One region of the Mesorhizobium sp. CCNWLY176 genome, then DNA from elsewhere that is predicted to be linked to it. Evidence: predicted binding sites of a transcription regulator. Region 1 holds the regulator's gene; each other region holds the start of a gene.

The links. The regulator PhoB, encoded in region 1, activates phosphate uptake and scavenging genes when phosphate is short. The targets are predictions, from matches to a motif close to TGTCATNNANCTGTCAT.
Region 2: the regulator PhoB is predicted to act here: its motif matches at 3,683-3,699, upstream of WBQ96_RS10010 (alkaline phosphatase D family protein).
Region 3: the regulator PhoB is predicted to act here: its motif matches at 3,974-3,990, upstream of phnF (phosphonate metabolism transcriptional regulator PhnF).
Region 4: the regulator PhoB is predicted to act here: its motif matches at 1,248-1,264, upstream of WBQ96_RS24830 (DUF2794 domain-containing protein).

What each region holds. Positions count from the first base shown of each region.
Region 1 is NZ_JBBBDZ010000005.1:354,199-360,090, forward strand. It holds gene pstA (phosphate ABC transporter permease PstA) at 1-980, shown strand, start outside; gene pstB (phosphate ABC transporter ATP-binding protein PstB) at 995-1,819, shown strand; gene phoU (phosphate signaling complex protein PhoU) at 1,853-2,560, shown strand; gene phoB (phosphate regulon transcriptional regulator PhoB) at 2,683-3,372, shown strand; gene WBQ96_RS11525 (ROK family protein) at 3,376-4,617, opposite strand; gene xylF (D-xylose ABC transporter substrate-binding protein) at 4,904-5,892, shown strand, end outside.
Region 2 is NZ_JBBBDZ010000005.1:46,037-51,928, reverse strand. It holds gene typA (translational GTPase TypA) at 1-9, opposite strand, end outside; gene WBQ96_RS10015 (adenylate/guanylate cyclase domain-containing protein) at 256-1,971, shown strand; gene WBQ96_RS10010 (alkaline phosphatase D family protein) at 2,025-3,608, opposite strand; gene WBQ96_RS10005 (M3 family metallopeptidase) at 3,732-5,789, opposite strand.
Region 3 is NZ_JBBBDZ010000009.1:203,654-209,545, reverse strand. It holds gene phnK (phosphonate C-P lyase system protein PhnK) at 1-670, opposite strand, end outside; gene WBQ96_RS16925 (alpha-D-ribose 1-methylphosphonate 5-phosphate C-P-lyase PhnJ) at 670-1,710, opposite strand; gene WBQ96_RS16920 (carbon-phosphorus lyase complex subunit PhnI) at 1,707-2,816, opposite strand; gene phnH (phosphonate C-P lyase system protein PhnH) at 2,820-3,425, opposite strand; gene phnG (phosphonate C-P lyase system protein PhnG) at 3,425-3,895, opposite strand; gene phnF (phosphonate metabolism transcriptional regulator PhnF) at 4,001-4,747, shown strand; gene WBQ96_RS16900 (PaaI family thioesterase) at 4,972-5,421, opposite strand; gene WBQ96_RS16895 (translocation/assembly module TamB domain-containing protein) at 5,597-5,892, opposite strand, start outside.
Region 4 is NZ_JBBBDZ010000019.1:52,569-58,460, reverse strand. It holds gene WBQ96_RS24840 (Bax inhibitor-1/YccA family protein) at 1-159, shown strand, start outside; gene WBQ96_RS24835 (GNAT family N-acetyltransferase) at 271-840, shown strand; gene WBQ96_RS24830 (DUF2794 domain-containing protein) at 846-1,232, opposite strand; gene WBQ96_RS24825 (DUF1223 domain-containing protein) at 1,693-2,457, opposite strand; gene WBQ96_RS24820 (ceramidase domain-containing protein) at 2,652-3,329, shown strand; gene WBQ96_RS24815 (TolB family protein) at 3,358-4,275, shown strand; gene acnA (aconitate hydratase AcnA) at 4,603-5,892, opposite strand, start outside.

The DNA of each region.
Region 1 (5,892 bases):
ATGACAAGGTGACGATCCGCAAGCTCAAGGGCTTCCTGTCGGACGGCGCCCGCACGCAGCTGCGTGACGTGGTTGCGGCCGATCCATCGGTCATCGGCACGACCCGCAACGTCGACATCCTAGCCGCCGCCAATCTCGACTCGGCCTTCAAGGGCCAGATCGATCTCAACGTCGATGAGGCGCGGCGCAAGGTTTCCGACCAGCAGGTCATCTGGATGAAGCAACTCACGGCCGACGGTTCGATGGCCGAGCGTTTCAACAAGGGCCTGTTCACCTTCGGCGCTTCCAGCCGTCCTGAGACCTCGGGCATGGGCGTGGCGATCATCGGTTCCTTTTACATGATGGTGATCGTGCTTCTGCTTGCTTTGCCGATCGGCGTCGCAGCCTCGATCTATCTCGAGGAATTCGCCAAGAAGGGCCGTCTGACCGACCTGATCGAGGTCAACATCAACAATCTCGCCGCCGTGCCATCGATTGTCTTCGGCCTGCTCGGCCTGTCGGTGTTCATCAACTTCCTCGGCCTGCCGCGTTCGGCCGCTTTCGTCGGCGGTCTCGTTCTGACCCTGATGACGCTTCCGACGATCATCATCGCCACCCGCGCAGCCCTTGCCGCCGTGCCGCCGTCGATCCGTTCGGCAGCGTTGGGTCTCGGGGCATCCAAGATGCAGATGGTGTTCCAGCACATATTGCCGCTGGCTGCCCCCGGCATCCTGACCGGCACCATCATAGGCCTGGCGCGTGCACTGGGCGAGACGGCACCACTGCTCTTGATCGGCATGGTCGCCTTCGTTGCCAATTATCCGACAACGCCCTTTGAGCCGGCGACGGCCTTGCCGGTGCAGATCTATATGTGGGCAAACGAGGCCGAGCGCGCCTTCGTCGAGCGCATGTCGGGCGCCATCATTATCCTGCTCATCTTCCTGATGGCGATGAACATCACCGCGATCGTGCTGCGCCGCCGCTTCGAACGGCGCTGGTAGAAAAGGACCATGTTATGAACATCATGACCGAGAAAGCACTCGAAAGCGCAGTGAGCGATAAAATGAGCGGCACACCCAACGAAATCATCAAGATGCGCGGCAACAAGGTCGGCGTGTTTTACGGCGAGAAGCAGGCGCTGTTCGATGTCGATCTCGACGTGCGCGAAAACCAGGTGACGGCGCTGATCGGCCCTTCGGGCTGCGGCAAGTCGACCTTCCTGCGCTGCCTCAACCGCATGAACGACACGATCGACAGCGCGCGGGTGACCGGCAAGATCACGCTCGACAATGAAGACATCTACGACAAGAACATCGACGTGGTCGAACTGCGCGCCCGCGTCGGCATGGTCTTCCAGAAGCCGAACCCGTTCCCGAAGTCGATCTACGAGAACGTCGCCTACGGGCCGCGCATCCATGGGCTGGCCAAGAAGAAGTCCGATATGGATCATGTCGTCGAGACCAGCCTGAAGAAGGCCGGCCTGTTCAACGAGGTCAAGGACCGCCTGCTCGAACCCGGCACCGGGCTTTCCGGCGGCCAGCAGCAGCGCCTGTGCATCGCGCGCGCCATCGCGGTGTCGCCCGAGGTGATCCTGATGGACGAGCCGTGCTCTGCGCTTGATCCGATCGCCACCGCAAGGGTCGAGGAACTGATCGACGAACTGCGCCAGAACTACACGATCGTCATCGTCACTCACTCGATGCAGCAGGCAGCGCGCGTTTCGCAGCGCACGGCGATGTTCCATCTCGGCTATCTCGTCGAGGAGGGTGCGACCGACAAGATGTTCACCAACCCCGACGACAAGCGAACCCAGGACTACATCACCGGCCGCTTCGGCTGACGCGAACACGACGCGGATTGCAAGGACAGCATCATGGGCGAACATACCGTCACCTCTTTCGATGAAGATCTGGGACATATCGACCGTCTCATCCGGGACATGGGCGACCTGGCCGGCGCGATGGTCAGCGCTTCGATCCAGGCGCTGGTTCAGTCCGACAATGCGCTCGGCCAGCGCGTCGTTTCTGACGACGCCATCATGGATGCGCGCCAGCGCGAGCTGGACGAGCGCGCGATCACGTTGATCGCCAAGCGCCAGCCGATGGCGCAGGACCTGCGCGCGGTTGTCGGCGCCATCCGCATGGCCGGTGATCTGGAGCGGATCGGCGATCTCGCCAAGAACATCGCCAAGCGCGTCAGCGCAGTCGGCCAGAGCGCCACGCCGCGCGACCTTGCCCATTCGATCGAGGCGATGTCGGGCATGGTGCTGGATCAGGTTCGGGAAGTGGTCGACCACTATGTGTCGCGCCGGCCTGACGAACTGCAGGCGCTGCGCGCCGCTGACGAGAAGATCGACGTCAAATACACCGCCGTGTTCCGCGAGCTCCTGACCTACATGATGGAAGACCCGCGCAACATTACCGCTTGCACGCACCTTCTGTTCTGCGCCAAGAATCTGGAGCGCATCGGCGACCATGTCACCAACATTGCCGAAAACGCCTATTATGTGATGACCGGAAAGCAGCTTCCGCTCAATCGGCCGAAGCAGGACGAGACGTCGATGACCGCACCCGCCGCCTGAGGCGTGTCGATAGCGGAGATTTAAAAGGGTAAGCTTGCTCCACCGGCGGTGCGAAACCCGCCGGACACCATGCGAAAGGCGAGGGGGCTCGAACCGGATCGCGTTAACAGGACGGCAAATTGATGATCGCACCCAAAGTCATGGTGGTGGAAGACGAAGAGCCGCTGGGCGTGCTGCTTCGCTATAATCTCGAATCGGAAGGCTATCAGGTCGAGATCGTGCCGCGCGGCGACGAGGCCGAAATCAGGCTTCAGGAAAACGTGCCCGATCTTCTGGTGCTCGACTGGATGCTGCCGGCGGTTTCCGGCATCGAACTTTGCCGCCGGCTGAGAATGCGTCCCGAAACCGAACGCCTGCCGATCATCATGCTGACGGCGCGTGGCGAGGAAAGCGACCGCGTGCGTGGCCTTTCCACCGGCGCCGACGACTATCTGGTCAAGCCGTTCTCGACGCCGGAATTCATGGCGCGGGTGCGCGCACTGCTGCGCCGCGCCAAGCCGGAAGTGCTTTCCAGCGTGCTCAAGGTCGGCGATATCGTGCTCGACCGCGAGGCGCACCGCGTCTATCGCAAGAAGAGCGAGATCAAGCTCGGGCCGACGGAATTCCGCCTGCTCGAATTCATGATGCGCCATCCCGGCCGCGTCTTCTCGCGCAGCCAGCTTCTCGACAATGTCTGGGGCGAGACGATCTATATCGACGAGCGCACCGTGGACGTGCATGTCGGCCGGCTGCGCAAGGCCGTCAATACAGGCCGAATGCCCGACGTCATCCGCACCATCCGCGGCTCTGGCTACGCGATCCGCGAGGACTGATTTTCAGGCTACGTTCCTGCCCGCTGCTGCCGGGCTTGCGCCCGGTGCAAAAATTTCCTGATCGACGAAGGTCAGCGCCTGCATGGTGCAGCCTTCGCGGATAAGCGGAAGCTCGTTCGGCTCGGTGTCGAAGGAGATCGCCTTGTTGTGCTGGCCGCCGGCGGTCCTGTCGATCGCTTCGCGCAGCGCCGGCTCGATCAGGTCGAAAGCGGTGGCGCCAATGCCGACGACGGCGACCGGAGCGGGATCGATCAGCGCGAACAGGCTGCCAAGGCCGAAGCCGATCGCTTCGCCAGCCTTGCGGAACGCTTCGCGCTCGGGGCCGTCGCTCGCGCGTGCGCTATCTGCCAGCATGCGCATGTCGCCATCGCTGATGTCGGCGAGCGGCGCATCGTCTTCGCTTGCCTGTTTTGCCTTGCGCCAGATGGCATAGTTGCCGGCATAGGCTTCGACGCAGCCGCGCCGGCCGCAGCGGCAGAGCGCGCCATCGGGCCGATGGATCATATGGCCGAACTCGCCACCGGAGGATTGCGTGCCGGTGAAGAGCTCGCCCTTCAGCACCATGCCCATGCCGATGCCGTGCGAAAGCAGCACGGCGATGAAGTCATTGTGGTAGCGCTCGGGCTTGCGCCATCTCAGCGCCACCGCAATCATGTTGCAGTCGTTCTCGACGGTCACGGGAATGCCGGTTGCTTCCTCGATGATGTCGGCGAAAGCGATGTGGGTATGCGCTGTGATCGGCGTCCACAGCATCGCGCGGGACGTGGAATCGGTGATGCCCTGCACGGCCATGCCGATGCGCATCACCCGCCGGCCGGCCGATTTACGCAGCGCGATCTGCCGGCGCACCATGGCCACGCATTCGCCGATCAAGCCGTCGCGCGACATGGTCAGCGTTTCGAGCCTGCGTTCTTCTTCGGACACGACCTTGCCGGAATAGTCGACGATCGCGACCGAAAGGAAGTTCAGGGAAAGGACGACGGTGACGATTTCGGCGGCATCGGGATTCAGTTCCAGCGCCACCTGTGGCCGCCCGCGCTTTTGTGACGACGCTTCCGGCCCCTTGGCTTCCAGCAGAATCCCCTCGGCGATAAGGTCCGACGAGATTGCGGAGATGGTCGAGTGGCTGAGCCCGGTCGAACCGGCGATCTCGGTACGCGACGGCTGTTGCGCCTGGCGCACGGCGGCAATGACCATGGCGCGGTTGCGCTTGCGCAGATCGTCGTGACGGATCGCGACCGACATGTTTTCGTATTCCTCCCGGGAGCCTGTTCATTCCGCTGAAGCGGAACGGCCCCTGCCTTGTTGTTGGACCGTGATCCTTCCGAAGGCTGTTCGGACAAGGGATCCTAGCCTTTGCAACCATCGTGAACCATCCCTTCACAGGGCAGGCCCGTCAACAGCGGCACAAGGATATTGACAGAACTCTGCGCATGCGTCATTCTTTTTTTCGAGGCTCGAAAAAAAGAGCTTCTGGGTAGGCCCGAAGGCCAAAGTATCGTTGCGCTGTCTTGGCGCCAGGGAGGAAATCATGAAGAAGTTTGCAACCGCCATGCTGGCGGGTGTTGCGCTGTCCATGTCGCTGGGCGCTGTCGCGCATGCGAAGGACAAGATCGTCGGCGTGTCCTGGTCGAATTTCCAGGAAGAGCGCTGGAAGACCGACGAAGCGGCGATCAAGGCTGCTCTCGAAGCATCCGGCGACAAGTACATCTCCGCCGACGCGCAGTCGTCGGCTGCCAAGCAGCTCACCGACGTCGAAAGCCTGATCAGCCAGGGCGCCAACGCGCTCATCATCCTGGCACAGGATTCGAGCGCCATCGGACCGGCCGTCGAAAAGGCCGTTGCCGAAGGCATTCCGGTCGTCGGCTATGACCGCCTGATCGAAAACAAGGACGCCTTCTACCTGACCTTCGACAACAAGGAAGTCGGGCGCATGCAGGCCAAGGGCGTCTTCGACGTCAAGCCGGAAGGCAACTACGTCTTCATCAAGGGCTCGGGCTCCGATCCGAACGCCGACTTCCTGTTCGCGGGTGCGATGGAAGTGCTCAAGGACGCGATCGATAGCGGCAAGATCAAGAATGTCGGCGAGGCCTATACCGATGGCTGGCTGCCCGCCAACGCGCAGAAGAACATGGAGCAGTTCCTGACCGCCAATGACAACAAGGTCGATGCAGTCGTTGCTGCCAATGACGGCACTGCCGGCGGCGCGATTGCCGCTCTCGACGCGCAGGGCCTGGCAGGCTCGGTCCCGGTTTCGGGACAGGATGCGGACCATGCAGCACTCAACCGCATCGCGCTCGGCACCCAGACCGTTTCGGTCTGGAAGGACTCCCGCGAACTCGGCAAGACTGCGGCAGAAATCGCCTCGCAGCTCGCCGACGGCACCGCGATGGACAAGATCGCGAACGCCGTGAAGTTCGACGGCGGCCCGAACAAGGTCGAGATGACCTCGGTGTTCCTGAAGCCGGTTGCAGTCACCAAGGACAATCTGAACGTCGTCATCGACGCCGGCTGGGTTTC
Region 2 (5,892 bases), 310 kb from region 1:
AAGTTTCATGTTTTCACTCGGGAGGGTTGCGGGCACAGCCTGGCGACGCGCCGCGTTTCATTTGCGCGCGCTCTTACATGGTTTTTCGCAATTGCGAAAGGGGGACGGCGCAGGGCAGCCATGCAAGGCGCCGTTTCGTGGCGTTTTCCAGCCCGGATAACCGCGAATTGACCGGAAGAGACGGCAGGCGCTTATTGACTGTGAAGCGCGCAGCCTTAAACCCTGTCTACGAGGTGAGGAGCGAAACGACAGCATATGGCCGCACCGCAATTATCGCAGGCCCCAGCAAGAAGACTGTTCTCCGACAGGAATTTGCGGACGGCGCGGCTCGTCTCCGGCATGGTGCTGATGACATTCGTCACCATGCACCTGCTCAACCATGCGCTGCTGCTGGTGTCGCTGTCGGCCGCCGAGACGATGCGGCCGTGGTTTCTGATGATCTGGCGCAATCCGCTGGGCACCGTCGCACTTTATGGCGCGGTGTCGGTCCATCTCGCGCTGGCGCTGCTGTCCCTCTACCGCAAGCGCGGGCTCATCATGCCGATGCGCGAGATATTCCAGATCGTTCTCGGCTTCGCCATTCCGCTGCTGATTGCCGAGCATGTCATCGGAACGCGGGTTTTCCACACGCTGACCGGCGTCGAGGACAGTTACCGCTATGTCCTGCGATCGCTCTGGGTTGCCTCTCCCGTAGGCGGGGTGAGGCAGTCCGTCGCCACGATCGTGATATGGATACATGGCTGCCTCGGCCTCTATTTCTGGCTGCGTTACCGCCATTGGTACCCGCGGGTCGCCCCTTGGCTGCTGATTATTGCAGTACTTGTTCCCGTTCTGGCGCTGCTCGGTTTCGTCGAGGGCGGCAGGACCATCGCTTCGATCGGGGCAACGCCGCCGCCAATCAACGCGCCGGTCATCGCCGCCGACAAGCAGATCAAGGAAATGCTGATCCGAAGCGTTTATCTCGGCTTCGGCGGCCTGCTCGCCGGCGTGTTCGCGCTGCGGGCGCTACGGGCCTACCGGGAAAGACGCAATCTCATAGAAGTCCGCTATTCCGACGGTCATGTCGTTCGCGTTGCCCGGGGATACAGCGTTCTGGAAGCAAGCCGTGTCGGCGGCATCCCGCATTATGCGGTCTGCGGTGGCAAGGGACGCTGCTCGACCTGCCGGATCAAGGTTTCCGAGGGTCTGGAAAATCTGCCGTCGCCCAATTCAGTCGAGCAGGCAACTCTCAAGCGGCTGGGGGCCGATCCGGATGTGCGGCTGGCCTGCCAGCTGCGCCCGACCGGAAATGTCAGCGTGACGCCGCTGCTGGTGCCCGACCGCAATCGCCTGCTCCTGCCCGGACAGCCGGTGATACCCGGCCGCGAAAGGGAGGTCGCGGTGCTGTTCTGCGATATCCGCAATTTCACCGGCCTTGCCGACCATCGCCTGCCCTTCGACATCGTCTTCCTGCTCAACCGCTATTTCGCCATGGTCGGAAAAGCCGTCGAACAGGCCGGCGGCAGGATGGACAAGTTCATCGGCGACGGCGCCATGGCCCTGTTCGGCGTCGACACCACCAATGTCGAGGCGTGCCGGCAGGCGCTTGCCGCCGCAGCTGCCATCATCAGGGACCTCGAGCAGCTCAATGACGATCTGGCCGGCGAGATAAGCTCACCGCTCCGGGTCGCGATCGGCATCCACGCCGGCCCCGCGATCGTCGGCGCGATGGGCTACCGCGATGTCATGGGCGTGACGGCGGTCGGCGACACCGTCAATATCGCCAGCCGGCTGGAACTGGCGGCCAAGGAGTTCAACGCCACGGTCGTCGTCTCCGAAACGGTCGTCCAACTGTCCGGGCTCGACCTGTCGGGCTTCGATATCCACGACATCGATATTCGCGGCCGCGCGTTGCCGCTCAAGGTGCGCGTCGTGCCGCGGGGCGCGACGCTTCCCATCGTTGCGCAGAAGCCTGCAGCCGACGCCGCGTAGTCACGAGATAGACGGCCGGGCGGGATACGCCCGGCCATCAGGAAGTTGCGAAATCAGGCCGCTCGAACCGGATCGAGCGTCATCTTGTAGAGTTCGTTGTCGTCCCGATCCATCAGCCGCACGGTCAGTTGCTCGCTGGCGCCGTCGATATCGACCAGTCCGAAGAACTGCAGACCAGCCGATGGCGGCAGGTTCTGGCCCTGCTCGGCGCTCGGTGCTTTGATGAATTTCAGCTCGGGGCCGAAAGTCATGTCGAGGTCGTTCGGCCCGAAAGTGCCGGAATGGAGCGGGCCGGAAACGAACTCCCAGAACGGGCTGAAGTCCTGGAACTGCGCCTTGTCCGGGTTGTAGTAGTGGGCGGCCGTATAGTGCACATCCGCGGTCAGCCACACCGTGTTGTCGATGCCGGCATTCTTGATGAAGCGCAGGAGATCGGCGATTTCCAGTTCGCGGCCCTTGGCCGGGCCGTTGTCACCATTGGAAACGGCTTCGGCGCCCTTCTTGTCCTTGCCATTGTCCCAGACGACCACGCCCAGCGGCATATCGGCGGCGATCACCTTCCAGGTCGCCTTCGAATTGGCCAGTTCACGCTTCAGCCAGCGGATCTGCTCTTCGCCAAGGATGCGGGCCTCCGGCGTCAGCGTATCCAGCATCGACTCGGCCTCGCCGTTCGGACCTCGATAGGAGCGCATGTCGAGGAAGAACACGTCGACCAGCGGCCCATAGGCTATCTTGCGATAGACACGGCCGGGTTCTGCCGGCGTGAAGCGGATCGGCGTCATCTCGTGGAAGGCGCGGCCGGCGCGGGCCGACAGCAGCGCGATCGACTTTTCCGTATAGCGGTCGTCCGCCATCAGGTTCTTCGAGCTTGACCAATTGTTGGTGACCTCGTGGTCGTCCCACTGGAAGAAGGTCGGGCAGATGGCGTTCAGCGCCAGAACGTTTTTATCGAGAAGGTTGTATTTCCACTGGCCGCGATATTCGTCCAGCGTCTCGGCGACCTTGCGCTTCTCGTCGATCAGCACCGTGTTCTTCCACTTGGTGCCGTCCTTGAGATCGACCTCGTCGGTCATCGCGCCGTCGGCATAGATGGTGTCGCCGGAATGCAGGAAGAAATCGGGCGTGTGCTTTGCCATGGTGGCGTAGGTCTTCATACCGGTCTCGTCGATGCCCCAGCCCTGGCCGGCGGTATCGCCCGACCAGGCAAAGCGGATGTTGCGCCTGGAGGCCGGTGCGGTGCGGAAGCGCCCGACGATCGGCTCGGACACGGTATTGATGTCGGCAAGGTCAGCCGCCGTCATACGATAGAATATGTCCTGATCGGAAGCGAGATCGGTAAGCAGCCGCTTCACCGTCAGATCGCCATCCGGCAGGGTGTTGAGCGGCGCAAGCCTGGTGGCATTGGCGAAATTTTCGGTCGAGGACACCTCGAACATCACGCGCGCCGGGCGATCGGTGCGCGTCCACACCATGCCGGAAGTCGCGTCGACATCGCCCGACTGGACGCCATGCGTGAAGCTCGGCCGTGCATTGGCGCGGGAATAGAAGGGCATGGCGAGGCCCGAGGCGCTGACGATGCCGGCGGCACCTGCCGACGCGACGAAGGCGCGCCGGGAAAGGCGAGCGAACTTGTTCATGGCTGTCTCCTGGATGGCGTGAACATTCGGGAGACAGCCATCGCCCCTGCATGTTGCAGGGCGATTGCGGTTTGATGAATTTTCGATGACGGTTCAGCGATTGTCCGCCGTCGAAAGTGCTGCTCAGATCAGCCCACGCTTCTCCATCATCGCGTCGGGCGTCGGCATCTTGCCGCGGAAGGCCGTGTAGAGCTCTTCAGGATCGGCCGAACCGCCGGCGGCGTAGATGTATTTGCGCAGCCGCTCGGCCATGGCCGGGTCGAAGGCATTGCCGGTTTCCTCGAATGCGGCGAAGGCGTCGGCATCGAGCACTTCCGACCACATGTAGGAATAATAGCCGGCCGAATAGCCCTCACCGGAAAACACGTGCTGGAAATGCGGCGTGCGGTGACGCATGACGATCGCATCAGGCATATGCAGCTTTTTCAGCGTCTCGGCCTCGAAGGCGAGCGGATTTTCCGGCGCATCGGGCCGCGCGTGATAAGCCATGTCGACGAGCGCCGAAGATGTGAACTCGACGGTGTTGAAGCCGGCCCCGAAGGTCCGTGCCGCCAGCATCTTGTCGAGCAGCGCCTTCGGCATCGGCTTGCCGGTCTTGTAGTGCAGCGCGTGTTTTTCCAGAACCTCCGGCACGGTCAGCCAGTGCTCATAAAGCTGCGACGGCAGTTCGACGAAATCGCGCGAAACCGAGGTTCCCGCGACCGACGGCCATGTCACGTCCGTCAGCATGCCATGCAGGGCGTGGCCGAATTCGTGGAACAGCGTCTTTGCCTCGTCGAGCGACAGAAGGGCGGGTTCGCCTTCCGCCGGCTTGGCGAAGTTCATGATGTTGTAGATGATCGGTGTCGAGCCCTTGCCGAGCTTGTAGCCCGATTGCAGCGCGCTCATCCACGCGCCCGAGCGCTTCGACGGGCGGGCGAAGTAGTCGGCCAGGAACAGGCCACGGAAACTGCCATTGGCGTTGCGCACTTCGAAGACACGCGCATCCGGATGCCAGGCCGGGATGCCCTGCCGTTCAACGAAAGTGACGCCGAACAGGCGTGTGGCCACATCGAAACAGGCCTCGATGACACGCTCAAGCTGCAGATATGGCTTCAGCTCGGCTTCGTCGAAGGCATATTTCTCGGCGCGCAGCTTCTCCTGATAGTGGCGCCAATCCCAGGCTGCCAGCTTCTCGTTGCTGCCCTCGGCAGCGGCGAGGCGCTGCAGATCGATCTCGTCTGCGGCAGCCTTTTCGCGAGCCTTGTCCCAAACCGGCTCCAGCAGCGACATGACTGCGGCCGGCGTCTTTGCCATCGTGTCATCGAGCTTCAGCGCCGCAAAGCTTTCATAGCCGACGAGCTTCGCCTTTTCGGCGCGCAGCTCCAGCGTCCTCTTCACCACCGCGCCATTGTCGGTCGCGCCGCCGTTCTGGCCGCGCATGGTGAAGGCACGGAACGCCTTTTCGCGCAGGTCGCGGCGCTGCGAGAATGTCGTGAAGGGCTCGTAGATCGAGCGCGACAGCGTAACCGCATAGCGCCCTTTCTGGCCGCGCGATTCGGCCGCCTGTGCCATGGCGCTTTTCACGAATTCGGGCAGGCCGGCGAGATCGCCCTCGTCAAGGAACAGCACCCAGTCGCGCTCGTCGGCCAGCACGTTCTGGCCGAATTTCGCACCGAGCGAGGCTAGCTCTTCATTGATCGAAGCAAGCCGCTTCTTGCCATCGGCATAGAGCTTGGCGCCGGCGCGGACAAAGCCTTTCCAGCTGCGCTCCAGCACCCGCAGCGTCTCGGGGTCCAGGTTGAGAGATGCACGGCGCTCATAGAGATCGTCGATGCGCGCAAACAGCTTCTCGTTCATCGAGATCGCCGAGAAATGCCGCGCCATCTTCGGCGAGATATCGCGTTCCAGCGCCTGGATGTCGTCATTGGTGTGAGCGCCGGCCCGGCACCAGAAGATCGAGGAGACGCGGTCGAGCGCATCGCCGGCAAGTTCCAGCGCCTTCAACGTATTGTCGACCGTCGGCCGGTCCTCGCTGTTTGCGATCACATCGATTTCTGCCGCATGAACTTTCAGCGCCGCATCGAAAACGGGTCCGAAATCGCCATCGCCGATACGAGAGAAGTCCGGCAGGCCGAGCGGCCCGTTCCAAAGCGTGAGGGCACTGTTCTCAAGATCGATGGCGGCGGCTTCGGAAGACATGGCTGCCCTTTCATAAGTTCAAAGAGATCGCGTCGATGAATATGGCGAACCCGACCGATGTAGGGCGGACCATCTTTTCGCGCAACTCTTGACGTGCCCTCGG
Region 3 (5,892 bases), on a different contig from region 1:
CCATCATGCGCTGCGACAGAAGCCGCGCCACGGCAAGGTCGTGGGTGACGACGATGGCCGCCAGTCCCAGATCGGTGACGAGGCCGCGCAGGAGATCGAGCAGGCGCGCCTGAACGGACACATCAAGGCCGCCGGTCGGCTCGTCCATGAAGACGAGGCGCGGGCCGGTGACGAGGTTGCGCGCGATCTGGAGGCGCTGGCGCATGCCGCCCGAGAAGGCGCGCGGCTGGTCGTCGATGCGGTCCTCGCCGATTTCGACGCGGCCGAGCCAGTCGATGGCGGTCGAACGGATGTTGCCGTAGTGGCGGTCGCCCACCGCCATCAGGCGCTCGCCGACATTGGCGCCGGCCGAAACCGTCATGCGCAGGCCGTCGGCCGGGTTCTGGTGGACGAAACCCCAGTCGGTGCGCATGAGAAAGCGGCGCTCCGCCTCGCTCATGCGATAGAGGTCGCGCCAGGTGCCGTCGCGCATGCGGTACGCGGCGGTGCCCGAAGTCGGCATCAGCCGGGTCGACATGCAATTGAGCAGCGTCGTCTTGCCCGAGCCGGATTCGCCGACCACGGCCAGAACCTCGCCCGGCCAGAGATCGAAGGTGATGTCCTCGCAGCCGACGCGCGAGCCGTAATATTTTGAGAGAGAGGTGACGCGGAAAAGCGGTTCGTCGGTCATTATTCTGCCTCTCGGCTTTTTTCGAACGTTTGGCGCTGCCCCTCACCCTTACCCTCTCCCCGTAAAGGACGGGGAGAGGGGGGCGTCAGCGTTGGGGCTTCCTCCTTCTCCCCGTCCTTACGGGGAGAAGGTCCGGCAGGGGATGAGGGGCTGGCGCGGCTTTCATCTTCCGGCGCCAAATGTCCCCGATGCCCATCTTCCCGCCGCGTCTCGCAATGGTCGGTGTCCGAGCAGACGAACATGTGCCCACCGTGATCGTCGAGGATGACCTCGTCGAGATAGACCTGTTCGGCACCGCAGAGCGCGCAGGGCTGGTCGAAGGTCTGGACCTCGAAGGGGTGATCCTCGAAGTCGAGGCTGACCACTTTCGTGAAGGGCGGAATGGCGTAGATGCGCTTTTCGCGGCCCGCGCCAAACAGCTGCAAGGCCGGCGACATGTGCATTTTCGGGTTGTCGAATTTCGGCGTCGGCGACGGGTCCATGACATAGCGCCCCTCGACTTTCACCGGATAGGCATAGGTCGTCGCGATGTGGCCGTGGCGGGCAATGTCCTCGTAGAGCTTCACATGCATCAGCCCGTATTCCTCCAGCGCGTGCATCTTGCGCGTTTCGGTTTCGCGCGGCTCGAGGAAACGCAGCGGCTCGGGGATCGGCACCTGATAGACCATGATCTGCCCGGCATGCAGCGGCGCTTCGGGAATGCGGTGACGGGTCTGGATGATGGTCGCCTTTCCCGTCTCCGTGGTGACGGCGACGTCGGCGACCTTTTTGAAGAAGGCGCGGATGGAGACGGCATTGGTGGTGTCGTCTGCGCCCTGGTCGATGACCTTCAGGATATCGTCCGGGCCGATGATCGAGGCCGTGACCTGCACGCCGCCGGTGCCCCAGCCATAGGGCATCGGCATTTCGCGGCTGGCGAAAGGCACCTGATAGCCGGGAATGGCGATGCCCTTCAGGATCGCCCGGCGGATCATGCGCTTGGTCTGCTCGTCGAGATAGGCGAAGTTATAGGTGGCGATATCCGTTGCCTGGATGTTCATTCCGCGGCCTCCCGGGTTTCCTGATCGTCGCCGCGTTTGCGGGCTTCATGCTCGGCGCGCATGCCGCGCACGAGGCCGAGTTCGGCCTGGAAATCGACATAGTGCGGCAGTTTCAGATGCTCGACGAAGCCGGTGGCCTGGACATTGTCGGAGTGCGAGATGACGAATTCCTCGTCCTGCGCGGGGGCAACGACATCCTCGCCGAACTCGCGGGCACGCAGCGCGCGGTCGCACAGCGACATGGACATCGCTTTTCGCTCGGACTGGCCGAACACCAGCCCATAGCCGCGCGTGAACTGCGGCGGCACCTTGGCCGAACCCTTGAACTGGTTGACCATCTGGCATTCGGTGACGCGGATGCGGCCGAGCGGCACGGCGAAGGGCAGCTCCGGCACATCGATTTCGACCTCGACCTCGCCGATGCGGACCTCTCCCACGAAGGGATGGCTGCGGCCATAGCCGCGCTGGGTGGAATAGGCGAGCGCCAGCAAAAAGCCCTCGTCGCCGCGCGACAGTGCCTGAAGGCGCAGGTCGCGCTCCAGTGGAAACTCGACCGGCTCGCGGGTGAGATCGCCGGTGACGTGGTCTTCCGGCAATTCGCCGTCGCTTTCGATCAACCCTTCATGGGCCAGGATTTCCGAGACGCGCGGCATCCGTCCGGCTTCCGCCTCACGCTGTTCGGGCTCCGCCACCGGCGCACCGGCGGCGATTTCGGGATCGAGCAGGCGGTGCGTGTAATCGAAGGTGGGGCCGAGAAGCTGGCCGCCGGGCAGATCCTTGTAGGTGGCGGAAACACGGCGCTCGACCTGCATGGCGGCGGTGTCGATCGGCAGCGTGTAGCCGAAGCGCGGCAGCGTGGTGCGGTAAGCGCGGACGAGGAAGATCGCCTCGATCATGTCGCCGCGCGCCTGGGCGATGGCGAGTGCTGCCAGTTCGCTATCGTAGAGCGAGCCCTCGGCCATGACGCGATCAACGCCGAGCGCCAACTGCTCGACGATCTGGTCGAGGCGTATGGCGGGCACGGAGCGGTCGCCGCGCCGACGGTCGGCGAGAAGCTGGTGTGCGTTGGAAATGGCGGCATCGCCGCCCTTTACGGCCACATACATGGGTCAGGCCTCCATGGTCTTGATGCGCGTGGTGCGCGGCAGGCAGGCGATGCCTTCGGGCGCCGCCAGGATGACATCGACGCCGCGCGGGAAACGGGCGCGGTTCTGCTTCCACTGCTCGACGAAATGACGCGGCAGCGGGGTTGGCGCGAGCATTGCCGCCTTCTCGATGCCGGGGCCTTCGAGCAGCAGGTTTTCGCCGGAAGACAGGCTGGTCACCTGCAGGATCAGCGTGGTCGAGCGATCCGGATACTCTTGCGTGCCTTGCGCGAAATTTTCGAGCGCGATCAGCTCGGCCGGGCTGGAGACGAGCGCGAAATGCGCGTCCGCCGGTGTGTGGGCAAGCGGCGCGCCGCTGTGAAAGCCGAGCCAATGCTTTGCGGCGGCTGAGGCCTGCAGGGCGGGATCGAGCCAGAGCGGCGTGTCGTTGTCGCAGAAGGTCAACGCCACGGCACCGGCGACCAGCGACAACGGTGCCGGCGGCACGGTCAGGCCGCCGCAAGGCTGGATGGTGCCCGGACGGGCCATCGCATCCATGACGGCGCGAAACACCGCCTGCGCATCGAATACGGGATTGGCGAAGCCGCCGTCGATTGCCTGCGTTTCCATCAATCCTCTCCGCGTACCATGGTGAAGAAATCGACCTTCGTCGCCGCCGTCTCGGCACGGCGCGTTTCGTCGGCAGCAAGCTGCTCCGCGCGCAGCGGCTCGATGATGCTGGCTTCGATCTCGGCGCGGCGCGTAGCGTCCTGCCAGAGCGCATCGGCGATGGCCGACAGCAGCGCCTTTTCCTTGTCGCGGCCGAGCGCATAGGCGTGGCCGACAGCACCGCCCTCGACCCGCACCGTGGCACGGGTGACGGTCGCCTCGCCGAAATTGAACGGCGCGCCGCCGCCGCCGATGCGTCCGCGCACGGTGACGAGCCCGGTTTCCGGTCCGCGCAGCTTTTGCGCCTCGCGCGGCAGGCAGGCCTCAGCCCACAATGCCTTGAGCCTGTCGCCCGGAGCAAGGGAGAGCGCCGCCATCGCCGCCTTGCGGCCCGCCGCCTCTTCCCGTTCCTGCCGTCTGTCTGTTTTCATCGTCCGGTCCGCCGTTGCAAAATTTGTCTATTGCTCTATACAACCATACAAATTATACTCCCTTTCTAACGCCTGTCCATGACGGTGCGATGACGGGGTGAAAAAATGGGCTCGGAAGACAGTCAACTCGGGATGGAGCGGCGCAGCGGGGTCGCGCTGTGGCGGCAGGTCGCCGACCGCATCAGACACGGCATCGGCGGCGGCACGCTTGGCGACGGGCACAAGCTGCCGCCGGAAATCTGGCTGTCCGAGCATTTCGGCGTGAACCGTCACACCGTGCGCGCGGCAATCGCAGCGCTGGTGCAGGAAGGCGTGCTGCGGGCAGAACAGGGCCGCGGCACCTTCATCGAAAGCCGCAAGCGCCTCGCCTACCCGATCTCGGCGCGTACGCGCTTTTCAACAGGCATGCAGCATCAGACGCGCGACCGGCGCGGCATACTCCTGGGGCATCAACAGGAGGAAGCCAGTGCGCGCGTGGCGGAAGCGCTGGCGCTTGAACCGGGCGCGCCGGTGCTGCGGCTGGAAACGGTGAGCGAAGCGGACGGACGGCGCGTGGGGCGCGCGACGGGCTGGTTCGATGCCGTACGCTTTCCGGGTTTTGAAAAAGCCTATGCCGAGACGGGTTCCATCACCTCATCCTTCGCCCGTTATGGCGTGAACGACTATCTGCGCCGCTCGACACTGGTCTCGGCGCGCCATGCCGATGCCGATGATCTGGAGAATTTGAGGCTCTCGCCCGGTGCAATCGTGCTGGTGGCGATTGCGATCAATGACGATCTCGAAGGGCGGCCGATCCAGTTTGCTGAGACGCGTTTTGCCGCGGATCTGGTGGAGCTGACGGTGGAGACTTGAGGGATAGGGCGCACGCTTTCGAAGCTGGCGCTGCCCCTCACCCTTACCCTCTCCCCGTAAGAACGGGGAGAGGGGGTCGTGGACGTTGCGGCTAACCTCTTTCCTTCCCGTCGTTACAGGGAAAGGATGAGGCTCCCACGTTGAAGTCTCCCTCTCCCCGTTCTTACGGGGAGAGGGTAAGGGTGAGGGGCAGCTCTGCCTTATCGCCCGAGTTGATCTACCCTCTACCGCTCCATCACAATCAGCGTCGACGTGGCACTTGCATAAAGTTTGCCGTCGCGGTCCATCAGCTTCGCCTCGGAAAACCCGGCGCGGCGGCCGAAGGAAAGCACGCGACCTTCGGCGCGCAGCAGTCCGGTGTCCTTGGTGATCGCCTTGTGATAGGCGACCTTCAGTTCCAGCGTCGAATAGGCCTGGGTGGCGCTGAGCTTCGAGTGGACGGCGCAACCGCAGGCCGAATCGAGCAGCGTGGCGGCGTAGCCGCCATGGACCATGCCGATGGGGTTGTAGACCGACAGGCTGGGCGTGCCTTCGAAGACGGCAAAGCCGTCGTCGACCTGGACCAGCCGGAAATCCAGCGTTTCGGCTATGGGCGGACGCCCGCCCGAAGCGATCAGCGCCCGAAGCTGTTCGAGCCCGGTCAGGCCGGGGCCCATTTCGGCGGCAAGGTTCATGGTGGATGGCTCCAATGGAAACTGTCACTAGGTTTGTCGAGATTCAGGTCAGGACGCGCCGAAAATGATGGTCTTCGAGAACCGGAGCGGAGCGTACGTTTTGTACGTGAGCACCGGAAGCGCAGAAGACCATCATTTGCAGGCCGTCATCACCTGAATACGACAAACCGAGCGGTCAGTAATCCTTTTCGTAGAAGACGCCAAGGCTGGAATCGCCGCCGGTGCCGACCGCGCCGCGCGCCTTGAGGTCCTTGGTGATGTCGAGGTTGATCGTGCCCTTGGTTGAGCCTTCGGCACCGGCCTCGACGCCGAGATAGATGTTGTCCTGGATGTAGCGGCCGGCGCGCACGGCGGCATTGCCTTCGCTGTCTGTGACGACATCGAGATCGTCGAGGCCGGTCGCGCCGCGCAGGCTGCCGATCAGCGAATTGTTCGAGCCGCCGGCGAGTTCGGCAGCGGCAGCGGCAAGCT
Region 4 (5,892 bases), on a different contig from region 1:
CTCACCGCCTATGACACGCAGAAGATCAAGGAGATGTATTTCGATGGCGACGACGTGCTCGTTTCCGGCCGCAAGGCGATCATGGGCGCGCTGACGCTGTATCTCGACTTCATCAACCTGTTCACCTTCCTGCTGCAGTTCCTCGGCAACCGCGAGTAATCGCGACCACCGCTGGACCAGCAACAAGACCGGGGCGGCCCAAAAGGCCGCCCTTTTCTTTTGTCTCGACGCCTGCTTTTATTCGTGCATGTCAGTTCGAGTGCGTAAATTATGAGCAACATCAATATCCGGGCGGCAGAGCCATCCGACCTCGATTCGATAACGGTGATCTACGCGGACGCGGTCGATCATGGCACGGCGAGCTACGAGCTCGAGCCGCCGTCACGCGCCGAAATGGGAGAGCGATTCGCCAGCCTGCGGGCCGACGGCTACCCCTATGTCGTTGCGGAGGAAGGTGGCCGAATCATCGGCTATGCCTATGCAGGGGCCTTCCGCGCCCGTCCGGCCTACCGCTTCATCGTCGAGAATTCCATCTATGTCGCGCCCGAAGCCAAGGGCAAGGGCGTCGGCCGGGCGCTGCTTGAACGGCTGATCACTGAAGCGACCGCGCTCGGCTTCCGGCAGATGATCGCCGTGATCGGCGATGGCTCGCCGCAGAGCCCGTCCGTCAGGCTGCACGAAAAACTGGGCTTCATCCATTCAGGCAGGCTGGAAGGGTCGGGCTACAAGCACGGCCGCTGGCTCGACACGGTGTTCATGCAGTTTCCGATGAATGGTGGTGCCGAGCTGCAACCCGATCCGGACTCGCTGCCGGAGCGGAAATTCCGCGGAAAAGCGTAGCGAAATCAAGCTTCTACGAGTTTCAGCGTCTTGTCGAAGACGCCGAGGACGCGGGCAAGTTCATGCCCGCGCTTGAGGATCAGGCCGCCGGCTGCGACGACGCTGAAGGCGCCCTGCTTGCGGGCGAGCTTCGGGTTCTTGACGATCTGGAACAGCGGTGTCTCGCTGGCGCGCCGGAATACCGAGAATACGGCGCGGTCGGGAAGGCGGTCTATGGCGTAGTCGCGCCATTCGTTTGCGGCGACCATCCGGCCGTAAAGACGAAGAATCTGTTCGAGCTCACGCCTCTCGAAGGAAACCGGTAGCTCCTGCCGCTCGCGCCTGGCCTCGTGAAGGGGAATCAATATTGCTGATTCCTGACCATCCTCCGCTCCACCTCCGCGATCGGTCATGCAGCTTAACCTTCCGTGACAGTTTGGCGACAAGAGAGTCGCGCTTTCGCCCGTGAAAAGCAAGCCCTGCTGCTCGAATACGCCCTAGGGTAGAATCAAGCCGGGTTCCTGTAACAAATCCGTACACTCTGTTTTTATAGGTGATACGCTGCCACAATTCTGACACCTTTTGCACAAGCTGCCGCCTCAATGTCAGTCGACTTTGCGGGTGTTGCCTGAGACGGTTCGGTCCGGCACCGGCCTGTAAACCCCAAGCCCCCCGCCCACGGGTCAGAGTCGGATCGAACCAACCTCAGCCTCCCAAGGAGGCTGAGTGCGACGATCCCAAATAAATTCGAACCGGTGTCAGCTCAGTTTGGCCCCGGTTTTTTGTTAGCTGAACGCTGGCGGAGCCACGGCTACAGCCTGTATGGAAATATCGCGCTGGTCGCTTCAGATAGCGCCCGGCACGACAGATCCGTCAGATGCGGTTGCCCTCCGGCTTGCGGTAGATGGCGGCACCCAGGACGGGGCCGGGCATGCCATCCTTGCCGACTGCCTGGAGCAGCACGGCAAAACCGCCCTTGGTGGCGATCTTGGTTGCCGGCAGTTCGTACCTTGCGGCCTTCCCGTGCCACATCCCGGCGCTCTGGATATCTGACACGGCGTTGACGTAGGTGACCGTGCGGCCCTTGTTCTCGCCCCGGGGCACGGCAATTGCCTGCGGCGCGTTGAAATATACCAGAACGACATGGGCCTTGGCCGGGCTCTGGCTCGCCGCCGATCCCGTTTCAATGACCAGGCTTTCGCCGGTAAGCTTGACGCTCACGTCGACGCTGAGGCCTTGCTCGGCTTTGTTCAGTTCTTCGAACGCATCCAGTATGTCGTCGCGCTTGGCGCCGTTGACGTGGATGCGGCCGTTGATCACTGCCTGGGGGGTGTAGACGGAGCGTGTCCCGAAGGAGCGCATATAGGCGTATTGGCGGTCGGTGCTGTCGGGGCTGCTGAGCGTGTCGCGCCAGCCGAGATAATCCCAATAGTCGACATGATAGGCCAGCGCCACGTAGTCACCCTTGGTGGCAAACTTCTCGAACAGGGCATCCGCCGGGGGGCAGGAACTGCAGCCCTGGCTGGTGAACAGCTCGATCACACCTAGAGGTCGCGTGCCATCGGCTGCCGCTGCCGCCGTGAGGGCCGGCATCGCCAGCGCTACGACCGCCAGCCGAGAGAAAAAACGCAATTCCATGGTCGTTCCACAATCCCCACCGGCCTTTAGCCGGGCTTTTTCATTGCCGAAACAATAGGCAGTGCGACAATCAACGGGAAGTCACGTTGCGGTGACACGGTGACCTGGTCGTGCCTTATAGTGTTGTAACGAGTGGTAAAGGTGCCAAGGCTAACGTCTCCGATATTGAAGCTCCAGCCAAAGACCTTCCGCGAATGCCCAACACCCTGTTCGATCATGTCGATCTCTACTGCGAAAGATTGGGCCCGGAACTCTGGGCGGAGCCGGCCAATGCGCTGACTAACCTGGCCTTCGTTGCCGCCGGCCTGTGGGGCGTGCGGGAGGTGCGCAGGCGCGGCACCGGCACGTTTGCCGAAGTGCTGGCGTGGTGGGCGGTGGCAATCGGCATCGGCTCGGCGCTGTTCCACACCTTCGCCAACCGGCTGACGATCTGGGCCGACGTTCTGCCGATTGCCGGCTTCACCCTTGCCTATACGCTTCTGAATCTGCGCCGCTTTCTCGGCTTCGGCTGGCCGAAGTCGATCGCGATCTTTGTGGGCTTCTATGCGGTGGTCGGATTTGCCACCTTCATGGTGCCGGACTGGCTGCGGCTGGCCTCGAACGGCTCTACGGGCTATATGCCGCCGTTCCTGGCCCTGATCTTCTTCGGCATTCTGGTGACGGCGCATGGCAATCGTGCCGGCTGGTACAATCTGGCCGCGGCTGCGATCTTCGTTGCTTCGGTCACGTTCCGCGCCATCGATCCTGTGGTGTGCGACGCGTTTCCGCTGGGCACGCACTTCCTGTGGCACATCCTGAACGGGCTGATGCTGGGGGTGCTGTTGATGGCCGTCGCGAAGTATGGTGGTTTGCATCGGACATCAACACGATAGCTCCATCTCGACGATGACAGGACTAGCAGTGAAAGCACCAGCCAAAAACATGCGCCCCGACGCGAGGGCGCGACGGCTCAAGGCTGGCCATTTCAGCGAGCTTGTCGTGATCGGCCGCGACGGCGGGCAGCCTCGCGTCGTCTATGACAGCGGCGAACTGATCGAGGCGCCGAACTGGACGCCGGACGGAAAATGGCTGGTCTACAACAGCGACGGACGCCTGTTCCGCATCTCGCTCGACGGCAGCGACGGGCCGCACCGCATCAACAGCGCGCCGGTTGAAAACCTCAACAACGATCACGTGATCGCGCCCGACGGGCAAAGCATCTTCGTCACCGCTTATGACGGTCATCTCTACGTTCTGCCGATCGCGGGCGGCACGCCCACAAGGGTCTCCCAGGAGACAGAGCGCGGCCTGCGCCACTATCTGCATGGCATCTCGCCCGATGGCGGCACACTGGCCTATGTCGGCATGGACCGCACGCCCGAGGGCGTGGCGACGACCTGGATCTGCACGATGCTGGCTGCAGGCGGCGGCGATGTCTTTCTCACCGACGGAGCCTGTCCTGTGGACGGACCGGAATTTTCGGCGGACGGAGAATGGATCTATTTCAACTCCGAAGCGGCGGCGGAGAGGCCCGGCCATGCGCAGATCTTCCGCATGCGTCGGGATGGCAGCGGCTTGGAGCAGCTGACGCATGATGCGCGGGTGAACTGGTTTCCGCATCCTTCGCCGGATGGCTCGCTGGTGGCATATCTGAGCTATCCGGAAGGCACGACGGGACATCCCGCCGACCGCGATGTGATCCTGCGCATGATGGACCCGGACGGAAACAACGTCCGCGACCTCGATGCCTTCCACGGCGGGCAAGGCACGATCAACGTCAATTCCTGGTCGCCCGATTCGCGGTTCTTCGCCTATGTGCGGTATCCGAGGTACGGTTAGATCGTTTCAGGTCTTGGTGGCGGCGTAGACTTCCCCTACCGCATAAGAATTCGACCCCTCTCCGTCTCGGGCTTTGCCCGAGCCACCTCTCCCCGCAAGCGGGGCGAGGAACCTGGGTTCTGCAAGGTCGCCACCCGTCAGGGCTTGGGTTCCTCGCCCCATGAAATGGGGAGAGGTGGCTCGGCGAAGCCGAGACGGAGAGGGGGGCGGCCGTGTCATATGTGATCATCCTGCCGTGAACGAAGAGAAGGTCGCAGCCCGCAAGCAAAAAGGCCCGCGACATCATCGCGGGCCTTTTCATTTCGACGGTTGCGTCGGGCTATGCCGTCAGGCGGCCAGATCGCGCAGAACGTACTGCAAAATGCCGCCGTTTTTGAAGTAATCAAGCTCGTCCAGCGTATCGATGCGGCAGATGATCGGCACATTCTTGACCGTGCCGTCACCGTAAGTGACCTTGGCCACCATCTTCTGGCGGGGCTTGATGTTTTCCAGGCCGTCGATGGTCACCGTCTCGTCACCCTTGAGGCCGAGCGAGGCCCAGGAGGTGCCTTCCTCGAAGACGAAGGGGATGACGCCCATGCCGACCAGGTTCGAGCGGTGGATGCGTTCGAAGGACTGGGCAATCACCGCGCGCACGCCGAGCAGGTTGGTGCCCTTGGCCGCCCAGTCGCGCGACGAGCCGTTGCCGTATTCGATGCCGGCGAAGATCACCAGCGGCACGCCTTCCTGACGGTATTCCATCGCCGCGTCGTAGATCGGCATTTCTTCCTTGGACGGGTAGTGGATGGTGTAGCCGCCCTCGCGCCCGTTTTCGCCGAGCATGTGGTTGCGGATGCGGATGTTGGCGAAGGTGCCGCGCATCATCACTTCATGGTTGCCGCGGCGCGTGCCGTACTGGTTGAAGTCGGCAACGCCGACGCCATGGTCGGTGAGGTACTTGCCGGCGGGCGAGGCTGCCTTGATCGAACCGGCCGGCGAGATGTGGTCGGTGGTGATCTTGTCGCCGAACAGGCCGAGCACGCGGGCGCCCTCGATCTTGCCGATCGCTTTCGGGCGAGCACCCATGCCGACGAAGTATGGCGGGTTCTGCACATAGGTCGAGCCGTCGTCCCAGGTGTAGGTCTGGCCGCTCGGTGCCTGCACCTTCTGCCAGTTCTCGTCGCCCTTGAAGACGTCGGCATATTTGCGGGCGAACAGCTCGCGGGTGACGTTCTTCTCGATGAACTCCTGGATCTCGGCCGAGCTCGGCCAGATATCCCTGAGGTAGACCGGATTGCCGTCGCGGTCCTCGCCGAGAGGCTCGGTGGTGAGGTCCTTGGTGACGGTGCCGGCCAGCGCATGGGCCACGACCAGCGGCGGCGAGGCGAGGTAGTTCGCCTGCACGTCCGGCGAGACGCGGCCTTCGAAGTTGCGGTTGCCGGACAGAACGGCTGCGCCGATCAGGCCCTTGTCGTTGATGGTCTTGGAGATCGGCGCCGGCAGCGGGCCGGAATTGCCGATGCAGGTGGTGCAGCCGAAGCCGACGAGGTTGAAGCCGATCTGGTCGAGTTCCTTCTGCAGGCCCGACTTTTCGAGATATTCGGCGACAACCTGCGAACCGGGCGCGAGCGAGGTCTT